Regions from separate parts of the Streptomyces sp. NPDC087263 genome, predicted to be linked through region 4. Evidence: riboswitches for the same ligand, from Rfam matches in the RefSeq annotation. Region 4 holds a riboswitch; each other region holds the start of a gene.
What was found. A riboswitch is a leader RNA that binds a small molecule or an ion and turns the genes downstream of it on or off. The one in region 4 is predicted to bind cobalamin.
Positions count from the first base shown of each region.

Region 1 (3,184 bases), on a different contig from region 4:
ATGTTCACGATGTCCGTCCGCCGCAGATTGATCTCGGCAGGACTCCCCGCCCCCTCGCAGATCACCGCGTCATACGTGCCCCGCAACTCGGCGAGGCACTCCAGCACGGTCCCTAGCAGCGCCTCCTGCCGCCCGCCGTGGTAGCCGCGCGCACTCATCTCACCCACGGGCTTCCCCATGAGCACGACCTGACTGCTCCGGTCACCCCCCGGCTTCAGCAGTACGGGATTCATGAGCGCGGTCGGCTCCACGCGCGCGGCCTGCGCCTGCATCGCCTGGGCCCGCCCGATCTCGGCGCCCTCCCGCGTCACGAACGAGTTCAGCGACATGTTCTGCGCCTTGAAGGGCGCCACCTTGACGCCCTGCCGCACCAGCCACCGGCAGATCCCGGCGGTCACGACACTCTTGCCCGCGTCGGAGGTGGTCCCGGCGACCAGCAGCCCGCCGCTCACGAGGCACGCCCCTTCATGAGGAGCCGTCCGGCAGCACACACACCCAGCGCGAGCCAGCTCACGCGCCGCGACAGCCGTACGGCCCGCTCGATGTCACCGACCGCGACGGCGCGCCCCCCGCCGTTCAGAACGGGCCGGTGCTCGACCCGTCCGCCGTATGCGAGGGTCCCGCCGAGCCGCACCCCGAGCGCCCCCGCGAACGAGGCCTCCACCGGCCCGGCGTTCGGGCTCGGATGCTTGCAGGCGTCCACCCGCCACGCGCGTACGGCGCCCCGCGGATCGCCTCCGGCAGCGCCGGCGAGGGCAGCGGTGAGTCGCGCCCCCGGCCAGCCCGCGACATCGTCGAGCCGCGCGGAGGCCCAGCCGTAACGCCGGTACTTGGGCGACTTGTGCCCGACCATGGCGTCGAGCGTGTTCACGGCCCGAAACCCGACAAGCCCGGGCACACCACCGACGGCCCCCCACACGAGGGCCCCCACCACGGCGTCGGAGGTGTTCTCGGCGACGGACTCGACGACGGCCCGCGCGATCCCGTCCGCGTCGAGCGCCTGCGGATCCCGCCCGCACAGATGCGGCAGCCGCTCCCGGGCCAGCTCGACATCGCCGGCTTCCAGCGCGCTGCCGATCGCCCGGGCTTCCCGGCCGAGCGAGGTCCCCCCGACGACGGCCCACGTGGCGGCGGCGGTCAGCGCGAGGGAGGCGGTATGTGATCCCCGTACGGAATGACTCGCGAGCGCCGCGAGCACGGTGGCACCGCCCGCACACACGGCCGTGTGCAGCGCGCCCCAGCCGCGGTCGTCCCGCCACAGCACCTGCTCCACGGCTCCCGCGGCCCGCCCGAACGCGGCGACCGGATGCCCGTGGCGGGGATCGCCGAGCAGTAGATCACCGAGGAGGCCGGCGGCGGCGCCGTACGCGAAGACGCGATCGGCACGCACCGGTTCAGCCGACCGTCAGGTCGGGCACAACCGTCGTTCGCAAGGCACTTGGGCAGCCGCGCATGGCGATATGTCCTCACTCAGGGTGTCCACGCCCTGGTTCGAAGAGACCGACGGTGGGAGTTCCTGGCTTCCGGGGACTACCTTCCCCGGTGACAGTGGCGGGACCGCGCCGGATTCGCACCGGCTTCCTCTCGTGCCGTCGTACTTGGCTCCGGCAGTCCACCACGGTGTTGGAAGACCCGTCAACTTGCTGTTGACCTGCGGAGGGAGAGTGTGCGAAGGCCCACATACGGGTGGGGCGTGGGACGTTGACACGTCCCACGCCCCACCTTGTTTGTGCGCTTGTCCGACGTGACCGTCAGGCGACGATCAGATAGATCCCGTACGCCACCGCCGCCGCGCAGGCGGCGAAGCAGGCGTACGCGCCGGTGACCGCGAGAGCGGCGGAGCCGCCCTGTGCCGAGGCCGACTCGCGCCTGGAGAGGCCGACGATGCCCAGGGTGAAGAGGCCGACGAGGGCCACGGTGGTCACGAGGCTGACTCCGAAGACGGAGCCGAGGGCTGCCCAGTCGATGTGCATGCTGTTCGTTCCTTACACCGTGGCCGGAGAGGTGGGCTCCGCGTCCGGGGACGGGATGGTGGCCTTCAGTTCGCCGGTCAGGTCCCCGGTGAGCGGACCCGCGGGCGGCGGGGTGACCGCGGCGATCGCCACGGTGACGACGCCCGAGGGCTCGGCGGTGACCTCGTTGACGTTGTCGATGGTCACCGGCTGGCGGCGTGACAGCTTCCAGATGGTGCCCGCGCCGGCCACCAGGAGTACGCCCGTCAGGACGATGCCCCAGGTGCCCTGCTTGGTGAGGAACTCCGCGCCCGCGCCGACCAGGCCGGCCGCCGGGAGCGTGAGGCCCCAGGCGATGAACATCCGGCGCGCGGTCGACCAGCGGACGACACCGCCCTTGCGGCCGAGACCGGAGCCCATCACGGCGCCGGAGCAGGACTGCGTGGTGGAGAGCGAGAAGCCCAGGTGGGAGGAGGCCAGGATGACCGTGGCCGCGCTGGTCTGGGCGGCGAAGCCCTGCGGCGGCGCGAGGTCGGTGAGGCCCTTGCCCATCGTGCGGATGATGCGCCAGCCGCCCAGGTAGGTGCCGAGCGCGATGGCCATACCGGCCGAGATGATGACCCAGGTGGGAGGGTTCGAGTCCGGCGCGATCACACCGCCGGTGACCAGCGCGAGGGTGATGATGCCCATCGTCTTCTGCGCGTCGTTCGTGCCGTGGGCCAGCGAGACGAGGCCCGCCGAGGCGATCTGCCCGGCGCGGTAGCCCTTGGCCGTCGCCTTCTCGTCGGCGCGGCTGCCGATCCTGTACGTCAGCCTGGTGGCCAGCATCGCGGCGAGTCCGGCCACGACGGGCGCGGCGATCGCGGGAAGCAGCACCTTGGTGACGACGGTCGAGCCGTTCACGGACGACCAGCCGGCCGACATCACCGCGGCGCCGATGAGGCCGCCGAAGAGTGCGTGGGAGGAACTGGAGGGCAGACCCAGAAGCCAGGTCAGCAGATTCCAGAGGATGGCGCCGACGAGCGCCGCGAAGATCACTTCGGTGCGTATGCCCTCTTCGTTGATGATCCCGCCGGAGATCGTCTTGGCGACCTCCACGGAGAGGAACGCACCGACGAGATTCAGCACGGCGGACATGGCCACCGCCGTCTTGGGTCTGAGAGCACCGGTCGAAATGGTCGTAGCCATCGCATTGGCGGTGTCGTGGAAACCGTTCGTGAAATCGAACACGA
Region 1 is NZ_JBIUYT010000017.1:63,990-67,173, reverse strand. Features, by position in the region: gene ACIPC1_RS38315 (cobyric acid synthase) at 1-452, opposite strand, end outside; gene ACIPC1_RS38310 (cobalamin biosynthesis protein) at 449-1,390, opposite strand; cobalamin riboswitch at 1,491-1,632, opposite strand; gene ACIPC1_RS38305 (hypothetical protein) at 1,752-1,973, opposite strand; gene ACIPC1_RS38300 (anion permease) at 1,986-3,184, opposite strand, start outside.
Region 1: another riboswitch for cobalamin. It lies ahead of ACIPC1_RS38310 (cobalamin biosynthesis protein); the one in region 4 lies ahead of ACIPC1_RS07915 (ribonucleoside-diphosphate reductase subunit alpha).

Region 2 (3,184 bases), on a different contig from region 4:
TGCGCAGTTCGGCGGTCTGCGGGAAGGAGCCGATGGTGGTGGTCGGCAGCAGGGGCAGGCCGAGGTGGGCGCGCTGGGCGGTGGCCCGCTCGGGGTACGGCCGGCTGCGGCGGGCGTCGGCCTCCGTGACGGCGGCGGCGCGGGCCCGTACGGCGGGGTCGCGGGTGATCGGGGAGTCGGCGCGGGCGGCCAGGGCGGCCCGGTTGGCGGCCAGTTCCGCGGTGATGGCGTCGGTCCCGAGGGTGAGGCCCTTGGCGAGGGTGACGATCTCGGTGGTCTTCTGCCGGGCGAAGGCGAGCCAGCCCAGGATCTGCGGGTCGATGTCACGCTCGGCGGCGGCGTCGAGCGGGACGTGGAGCAGCGAGCAGGAGGCGGCCACGTCGACCTGACCGGCCAGGCCCAGCAGGGTGCCCAGCGTGGCGAGTGACTTCTCCAGGTTGTTGACCCAGATGTTGCGTCCGTTGACCACCCCGGCGACCAGTCGCTTGCCCCGCAGACCGCCCACGGCGGCGAGGGCGTCCAGGTTGGCGGCGGCCGCGTCGGTGAAGTCGAGGGCGAGCCCGTCGACGGGAGCCTTGGCGAGCACGGTCAGGGCGTCGCCGAGCCGGTCGAAGTACGAGGCGACCAGCAGCTTCGGGCGGTCGGCGAGCCCTCCCAGATCGCGGTAGGCGCGTTCGGCGGCGTTCAGCTCGGCCGGCGTACGGTCCTGGACGAGGGCGGGTTCGTCGAGCTGTACCCAGGTGGCGCCGGCGGCTCGCAGGTCGGCGAGGACCTCGGCGTACACGGGCAGCAGCCGGTCGAGGAGGGTCAGCGGGTCGAAGTCCGCGGCCACGCCGGGCGCGGGCTTGGCGAGCAGGAGATAGGTGACGGGGCCCAGCAGGACCGGGCGGGCGGTCAGGCCCAGGGCGAGGGCTTCGCGGAGCTCGTCGACCTGCTTGGCGGAGTCGGTGGTGAAGACGGTGTCCGGACCCAGCTCGGGCACCAGGTAGTGGTAGTTGGTGTCGAACCACTTCGTCATCTCCAGCGGCGCCACGTCCTGCGTGCCGCGCGCCATGGCGAAGTAGCCGTCCAGGGCGTCGGTCACGACGGCGGTCCGGTGGCGTTCGGGGATCGCGCCGACCATGACCGTGGTGTCCAGGACGTGGTCGTAGTACGAGAAGTCGCCGGTCGGTACCTCGTGGACGCCGGCCCCGGCCAGCTGCTGCCAGTTGGTCCGGCGCAGGTCGGCGGCGGTGGCACGGAGAGCCTTCGCGTCGACGCGGCCCTTCCAGTAACCCTCGATCGCCTTCTTGAGCTCCCGGTTCGGACCCTGGCGCGGGTAGCCGTACACGGTGGCCTGCGCTGCCGCGGCTGCGGTCTTGGTGGTCACGGAAATCTCCTTCGCGAGATGAATCCCTGAGATCCCGGAGACGGGACGAGAGCGCGAAGGGGTGACACACCGAACGCGACGATCCTCGCGCGGAAAGGCACGGTCGTCCGTCTGGATATGTACGCCGACCCGCCCACGAGGTCACCGGGATGTCCGCGCACGATGGGTCGAGCACGGGCAGCGGGCAGGTCTTCGGACTTGTGGGCGCGTCCTCCGAAGGGCGGACACCTACTGGCCGTCGCTTCCCAGTCCCTCTCGGGTCCAGTGCGTATGACGGCGGTCGTTCCCACTCACCGCTGCGGGGCAGTCCCGGATTTCCACCGGGTTCCCTCTTACGACGCCTCCCGCCTGGCGGACGGGGCGAACCAGCTGCACGGACCAGCCTAAAGGGCTTCGGGTGACCGCGGGGACAACGCCCACATGCCGGATGGGGGGATGAGACATGCCGTCCCTGCGATCCGCGTCGGGACCGGGCCGCCGCCTCACCGCGGGTTTTGCCTGACGTTGGTTGCGGGAGTCGGCCATCGGCGTTCCTATTGTCGCCGTTCGCCGCACGTACCGCCGAGTTTCACACAGGGGCCATGAGGCCCTTCCTTGTCGTTCGGTGCTCTTGTCACACTCCAATCGCACACGTTCCAGCAGCAGCCCGGCCACCCGGTCATCCCGCGGTGCCGTAGTTCGGTAGTTCCGTTGTTTCCGTCAGGACAAGAGGTCACCCAGCCCATGCCTCAAGTGAATCGGCGCCGCTTCCTCCAGGTCACCGGCGGCACCGCGGCGCTCACCGCGCTGTCCAACAGCGTCGAGCGGGCCGCGGCGCTGCCCGCGTACCAAGGCTCCGGCACGATCGACGATGTCGAGCACATCGTCGTCCTGATGCAGGAGAACCGTTCGTTCGACCACTACTTCGGCTCGCTCAGGGGTGTCCGCGGCTTCGGCGACCCCCGTCCGGCCACGCCCTCGGGTGGCAGGTCGGTCTGGCACCAGTCGGACGGCGCCAAGGACGTGCTCCCCTTCCGGCCCGACGCCGACGACCTGGGCCTGCAGTTCATCCAGGACCTCCCGCACGACTGGAATGACGGACATGCCGCCCTCAACAAGGGCAAGTGCGACAAATGGGTGCCCAGTAAGTCGTCGACGACGATGGCGTACCTGACGCGCGAGGACATTCCCTTCCACTACGCACTGGCCGACGCGTTCACCATCTGCGACGCCTACCACTGCTCGTTCATCGGCTCCACCGACCCGAACCGCTACTACATGTGGACGGGCTACACCGGAAACGACGGCACCGGCGGCGGCCCGGTCCTCGGCAACTACGAGGTCGGCTACGACTGGACGACGTACCCCGAGCGCCTCGAAGCGGCCGGCGTCTCCTGGAAGATCTACCAGGACATCGGCGACGGCCTGGACGCGAACGGCTCCTGGGGCTGGATACCCGACGCCTACCGCGGCAACTACGGCGACAACTCGCTGCTGTACTTCAACAAGTACCGCAACGCCAAGCCCGGCGACCCGCTCTACGACAAGGCGCGCACCGGCACCGACGCCCGCAAGGGTGAGGGCTTCTTCGACCAGCTCAGGGCCGACGTGCAGGGCAAGAAGCTGCCGAAGATCTCCTGGATCGTCGCGCCCGAGGCCTTCACCGAGCACCCCAACTGGCCCGCGAACTACGGAGCCTGGTACATCTCCCAGGTCCTGGACGCGCTCACCTCCGACCCCGAGGTGTGGGGAAGGACAGCGCTGTTCGTCACGTACGACGAGAACGACGGCTTCTTCGACCACCTCGTACCGCCGTTCCCGCCGCAGTCCGCCGCG
Region 2 is NZ_JBIUYT010000007.1:95,663-98,846, reverse strand. Features, by position in the region: gene metE (5-methyltetrahydropteroyltriglutamate--homocysteine S-methyltransferase) at 1-1,369, opposite strand, end outside; cobalamin riboswitch at 1,535-1,754, opposite strand; gene ACIPC1_RS23125 (phosphocholine-specific phospholipase C) at 2,093-3,184, shown strand, end outside.
Region 2: another riboswitch for cobalamin. It lies ahead of metE (5-methyltetrahydropteroyltriglutamate--homocysteine S-methyltransferase); the one in region 4 lies ahead of ACIPC1_RS07915 (ribonucleoside-diphosphate reductase subunit alpha).

Region 3 (3,184 bases), on a different contig from region 4:
GGCACGCTGGGTGGGGTCGCCAAGGCGACGCGTGAGTCGATCGTGGTGATGGAAGCCGCGGGCTACGACGTGGTGCTGGTGGAGACGGTCGGTGTCGGTCAGTCCGAGACGGCCGTGGCGAACATGGTCGACTCCTTCCTCCTGCTGACCCTCGCCCGCACCGGCGACCAGCTCCAGGGCATCAAGAAGGGCGTCCTCGAACTGGCCGACGTGATCGCCGTCAACAAGGCGGACGGACCGCACGAACGCGACGCGCAGGCAGCCGCACGGGAGTTGGCGGGCGCGCTCCGGCTCATGCACGGCAGGGACGCGGCCTGGACGCCGCCCGTACTGAGTTGCAGCGCCCGCGAGTCGGCCGGCCTGGACACCGTCTGGGACCGCCTGGAACAGCACCGCACGCTCCTCGACTCGTCCGGCCGGCTCGCCGCCAAACGCCGTGACCAGCAGGTCGACTGGACCTGGACGATGGTCCGCGACGAACTCCTGGGCCGTCTGCACGCCGATCCGGCCGTACGAGCCCTCACACCTGCCCTCGAACAGCAGGTCAGGGACGGCGAGTTGACGGCCACACTCGCCGCCGAGCGCATTCTCAGGACCTTCGGCGGCAAGGACTAGCGGCTGCCGGATTCCGGTTGCCGCAGGCGTCGGGCTCCCGGTGGCGACGTAACAAGGGCGCTATCGCGCGGCGCGGACAGTCCTCGCCCTCGCCCTCGACTGCTGTCTCTATCTCCGGGTGGGCGGTACGCGAGAGGGCCCCCGGATGGTTCCGTGGGCCCTGGCTCGTGTGGCGGGTCATGTGGTCATGTCAGTGGGGGGCGGCGACCGGTCGTCCCGCCGTGGCCGTCGCAGGCTTGGGGTGGAGCAACCGCTCGGCCAGTTCGCCGAACACCAGACCGAAGCCACCCCACAGGGTGATCTGTATCGCCAGCGCCGAGACGCGGAAGCGCCACAGCACGGTGGCCGGGAAGTCGGCCGGCACCTCGTTGATGACGGGCAGGAACGCGTACGCCAGTCCGATCGCGACGGCGAAGGCGGCCACCGCCGAGACGGTGGCGTACCAGGTGCCCACCTTCGGGGCGAGCCGCTTACCCAGGATGGTGGCGGCGATGGCGAGGAGCACGCTGAGCACCATCATCAGCAGGTACAGGGTGGTCCGCTTGCCGATGGTGTCGCCGTTGCCGACCGCGGGCGGGTTGGCCGGGTACTTGAGGAACGGCACGACGTACACGGCGAGCAGCGCGCTCCCCGACAGGAGCAGCGCCGTCGCCCGCGCACCGAAACGGCCCACGCGGCCGAGCGCGAAGCAGAAGGCGAGGGCGGCGATGCCGCCGAAGGCGACCCCGTAGATCAGCACACCGGTGGCGAGGCCGGCGGTGGACTGGAGGCTGCGGGAGACGAGTTCGACCTCGTGCTCGTGGCCCGAGGCATGGGCCTCCTCGAAGCTGATCGCGCTGTCGACGCTCGGCTCACCGAGGAAGTAGGCGACGATCAGGGCGAGCACGCCGGCACCGAGGCCGGCGAGCATGCCCCGCACGAGAAGGTTTCTTACTGCTGCGGAGTTCATGAGGTGCGCGGCGTCCTTCGTCAGTGGCAGGGGAAGCCGAGGAGATGGCGGGCGTCGTGCACCCACTCGTGGACTTCCTCGCCGGAGACGACGGAGGTGGCGCCCTGCTCAGCGCCGACGAAGTACAACAGGACCAGCATCAGAACGCCGAAGAAGATCGCCCAGGGGGCGATGTCCTTGAGCGGCAACTTGGCCGGAATGACAGGGGTGTTGGTTGTCGGCTGGGCGACGTGCTGCGCCATGGCAGGGCCTCCTCTGGGAGTTCGCGTCCCATCTCGGTGGTGCACATGACGACGGCCACGGGTCTGACTCAGGGAGTACCTCGATGGGCGTCCCATTTACAGTGGCGCGACCGTGCCGGACTCTCACCGGCTTCCGTCTCGCCGTCGTCGATAACGGACCGACGGTACCGTGTGTCGCGTGCATGGCCAAGACCGCGTCACCTGGCGTGATCTTCCTCTCCTGCCTGGTGACGCGGCCGGTGCGACCCGTGGGGCACTGGTGACGCGACTCGGGCGGCCACTGTCAACGAGGGCGCCCTCCCACGCATTTGCGACCGACGGCCCGGCGGTCAGACCGTGTTCGTCTCCTCGTGGCGCTGCTGTATGCGCGCGATGACGCGCTCCCGTCCCAGCCTCTTGGCCTCGCGGAGCTTGCCTTCCGCGGCGAGCAACGGGATCCAGAACAACCAGCCCCACATGCTGAAGTCCACCACTCCGCTCCACACCAGCGTCTTGTTCAGGCTGAACGACAGGATGAACGTCAGCACATACGCCGCGACCCGATGGGCCAGCAGCAGGCGCAGCGGTGCGTTTCGGGGCCCCTGCAAGAGCTCGACGGCCGCGGCCAGTTCGGCGGCCTTGAGGTCTTCTCCGTCACCCGCGTCGGACTCTCCGCGGGCGGCTCGCCGCAGCGCCTCGGTGACCAGCACGCTCTGTTCCGCGACGGCTTCCTGATGAGCCTGCCCCTGAACGGCACTTGACTTCACGTCGTCCCAGTAGCCGCGTCCGGCCCAGCCGGTGGCGGCATCGACGCGCTCACGTTCGGGCGACCCGGGCGGCGCCAACTCCTCGATCCTGGCCTGCAAGGGCACCGCACGGGCTGCACGCCCCGAGTAGGCGAAGGCGTCGGCGCGGAGGCTCAGCTCCAGATACGACACCAGGAGCCCGAGATCGTCCGGCGCGAGCGCGAGGCCCTGGCGATACGCGGCCTCGGCCTCGGCGTCGTGGTCGTCCTCGTCCTCCGCGGCGTGTGCCTGCCCGAGCCAGCGGAAGAGAACGGGATCCGGCCCGCACTCCTCGAGCCCTGCCTCCGCGGTTGTCCTCACAGCGGCGAATCCACCCACCGCGAAAAGCTCCGAGCACCGCTCTGCGTACTGCCGCCGTTCCACGTCGTACTGCCGCCGTTCCACGTTCCCACCCCAGTCGTCCGAACATGCACCTTCCGTAGTGATCAGTACCGCTGTCAATATCGGCTTGATCACGATGCGCAGGTCAGCGACGTACGGCGTGGATGTTCGCAAGCTACGACGAACTCGGGGTGGGGCCCATGCCACGCAGTTGCTGAATGGTTCCGCCGAGCTTCGTGCGGAACGGCTCGAGCATCTCCTCGGGCGCGGTG
Region 3 is NZ_JBIUYT010000003.1:56,160-59,343, reverse strand. Features, by position in the region: gene meaB (methylmalonyl Co-A mutase-associated GTPase MeaB) at 1-615, shown strand, start outside; gene ACIPC1_RS09625 (CbtA family protein) at 806-1,564, opposite strand; gene ACIPC1_RS09620 (CbtB domain-containing protein) at 1,585-1,806, opposite strand; cobalamin riboswitch at 1,842-1,984, opposite strand; gene ACIPC1_RS09615 (hypothetical protein) at 2,136-2,891, opposite strand; gene ACIPC1_RS09610 (hypothetical protein) at 3,088-3,184, opposite strand, start outside.
Region 3: another riboswitch for cobalamin. It lies ahead of ACIPC1_RS09620 (CbtB domain-containing protein); the one in region 4 lies ahead of ACIPC1_RS07915 (ribonucleoside-diphosphate reductase subunit alpha).

Region 4 (3,184 bases):
GGTGGCCATCATCTACATCCCGATCAAGCTGGGCGGATTCGACGAGATCTTCAAGGCGGCGAACGACAAGTACACGGCAGCAGGCGCGGGCGGGACCGTCCCGGCCGAGGCCGGCCAGTGGACGTACGCCACCCTCGCCCTCGGCTCGGCGCTGGCCCTGTTCATGTACCCGCACTCGATCACGGCGACGCTCTCCTCCCGCAGCCGCGAGGTGATCCGTCGCAACACCACGATCCTCCCTCTGTACTCCCTCATGCTGGGCCTCCTGGCCCTGCTCGGCTTCATGGCGATCGCGGCCGGGGTGAAGGTGGAGAACGCCCAGCTGGCGATCCCCCAGCTCTTCGAGAACATGTTCCCGGACTGGTTCGCGGGCGTCGCCTTCGCGGCGATCGGCATCGGCGCCCTGGTCCCCGCCGCCATCATGTCCATCGCGGCGGCGAACCTCTTCACCCGGAACATCTACAAGGACTTCATCAAGCCGGACGCCACTCCCGCGCAGGAGATGAAGATCTCCAAGCTGGTCTCCCTCCTCGTGAAGGTCGGCGCCCTCGTCTTCGTCCTCACCATGGACAAGACGGTCGCCATCAACTTCCAGCTACTGGGCGGCATCTGGATCCTGCAGACCTTCCCGGCCCTGGTCGGCGGCCTCTTCACCCGCTGGTTCCACCGCTGGGCCCTCCTCGCGGGCTGGGCCGTCGGCATGCTCTACGGCACCCTCGCCGCGTACGGCGTGGCCTCCCCCACCCAGAAGCACTTCGGCGGCAGCTCCAAGGAGATCCCCGGCATCGGTGAGATCGGCTACATCGGCCTGACGGCCTTCGTCCTGAACGTCGTGGTGACCGTGATCCTCACCTTCGCCCTCCGCGCCTTCAACGCCCCCGACGGCATCGACGAGACAAGCCCCGAGGACTACACGGCAGACGCCGGCGACAAGGGCGTACAGGTGGAACTCCCGCCGGCGACGGCGGGAACAACCCACTAGACGCCGGGTGGGGGCCGAGGGAGGGATTTTTCGCCCCCTCCGCCCCTACCCGTCCCGTACCTGTTGAGGACAAGGCCGTTCAGACCGGCAGCGGGGGTCTGGGCGCGGCAGCCCACGCCGGACGGGCTAGGGAGATGGAGGCCCCCTCCGTCAGAAGGGGACGTGCCGGAATGTCCGCCCGCAGCGGATGGCGCGTCAACACCGTTCGCTCGAAAAGTGACCGATTCCGCGCCAGACCGAGGACGGATGCTCCGGTACGGCCCCGACCCACGACGACACCTCGGCGGCGTGACACGACACAACATGTGGGGGTACCACAGCAGCCCAACACAAGATGTATGCTCATGCTCGCTGTCGCCGCAGGGGAATCCGGTGCAAATCCGGAACTGTCCCGCAACGGTGTACTTATGCGCGTTCGTTCGCGTATGGAGTCCAGTCCGAGGACCTGCCGACAGTGCGCCCCGGCCAGCCGGCCCGGGTGACATGACGTCCGGGCCTCGCGGAATGGGCCGGTGGACGCGGCGCATCGCTGCCCAAAAGCGTGCGCTCGTGTGCCCCGCCACCCTCCCCAAGGCCCCGTGCCCAGCGAGGGAGAGCCCCACGTGACCATCGCGCCAGTCGACCCGGCCTCAGCGACTACGCAGCAGGCCCCGGTGGAGACGGACGGCCCCGGTACCGCACTGCTGCGGACCCTGACCGACCTCACCGCCGACCTCCCCGGCGCCGACCCCGGCCGGGTCGCCGCCGCCGCGCTGCGTGGCCGCTCCGCACGGGGGGCCTCCGAAATCGCTGTGGAGCTGCGCGAGCTGGCCACCGAGGCCGCGGCGGGCCTGATCTCCGAGGACCCCGTCTACTCCAGGCTGGCCGCCCGGCTCCTGACGGTCAGTATCGCGGCGGAAGCCGCCTCGCAGGGCGTGCGGACCTTCTCCGACTCGGTCACCGTCGGCCACCGCGAGGGCCTCATCGCCGACCGCACAGCGGACTTCGTACGCCTGCACACCGCCCGCCTGGACGCACTGATCGACACGGAAGGCGACGACCGCTTCGGCTACTTCGGCCTGCGCACGCTGCACAGCCGCTACCTCCTGCGCCACCCGATCACCCGCAAGGTCGTCGAGACGCCCCAGCACTTCATGCTCCGCGTGGCGTCGGGCCTGGCTGAAGACGACACAACGCGCGCCCTCACCGAAGTCGAGGCGCTCTACCGGCTCATGAGCCGCCTCGACTACCTCCCCTCCTCCCCCACCCTCTTCAACTCCGGCACGCGCCACCCCCAGATGTCGTCCTGCTACCTCCTCGACTCCCCGCTGGACGAGCTGGACTCCATCTACGACCGCTACCACCAGGTCGCGCGCCTCTCCAAGCACGCGGGCGGCATCGGCCTTTCGTACTCCCGTATCCGCTCCCGCGGTTCACTGATCCGCGGCACGAACGGGCACTCCAACGGCATCGTCCCGTTCCTGAAGACCCTCGACGCCTCGGTCGCCGCGGTGAACCAGGGCGGCCGGCGCAAGGGCGCGGCCGCGGTCTACCTGGAGACCTGGCACTCCGACATCGAGGAGTTCCTGGAGCTGCGCGACAACACCGGTGAGGACGCCCGCCGTACGCACAACCTGAACCTGGCGCACTGGATCCCGGACGAGTTCATGCGCCGGGTGAACGAGAACGCCCTCTGGTCCCTCTTCTCCCCGTCCGACGTGCCCGAACTGGTCGACCTGTGGGGCGACGAGTTCGACGCGGCCTACCACAAGGCGGAAGCCCAGGGCCTCGCCAGGAAAACGATCCCCGCCCGCGACCTCTACGGCCGCATGATGCGCACCCTCGCGCAGACCGGCAACGGCTGGATGACCTTCAAGGACGCCGCCAACCGCACCGCCAACCAGACGGCGGAGCCGGGCCACACCGTCCACTCCTCCAACCTCTGCACGGAGATCCTGGAGGTCACGGACGACGGCGAGACGGCGGTCTGCAACCTGGGCTCGGTGAACCTGGGCGCGTTCGTCGACACGACGGCCGGGGACATCGACTGGGAGCGCCTCGACGAGACCGTCCGCACGGCGGTCACCTTCCTGGACCGCGTGGTCGACATCAACTTCTACCCGACCGAGCAGGCGGGCCGCTCCAACGCCAGGTGGCGCCCGGTCGGCCTCGGCGCGATGGGCCTCCAGGACGTCTTCTTCAAGCTGCGGCTGCCCTTCGACT
Region 4 is NZ_JBIUYT010000002.1:595,237-598,420, forward strand. Features, by position in the region: gene mctP (monocarboxylate uptake permease MctP) at 1-982, shown strand, start outside; cobalamin riboswitch at 1,314-1,450, shown strand; gene ACIPC1_RS07915 (ribonucleoside-diphosphate reductase subunit alpha) at 1,585-3,184, shown strand, end outside.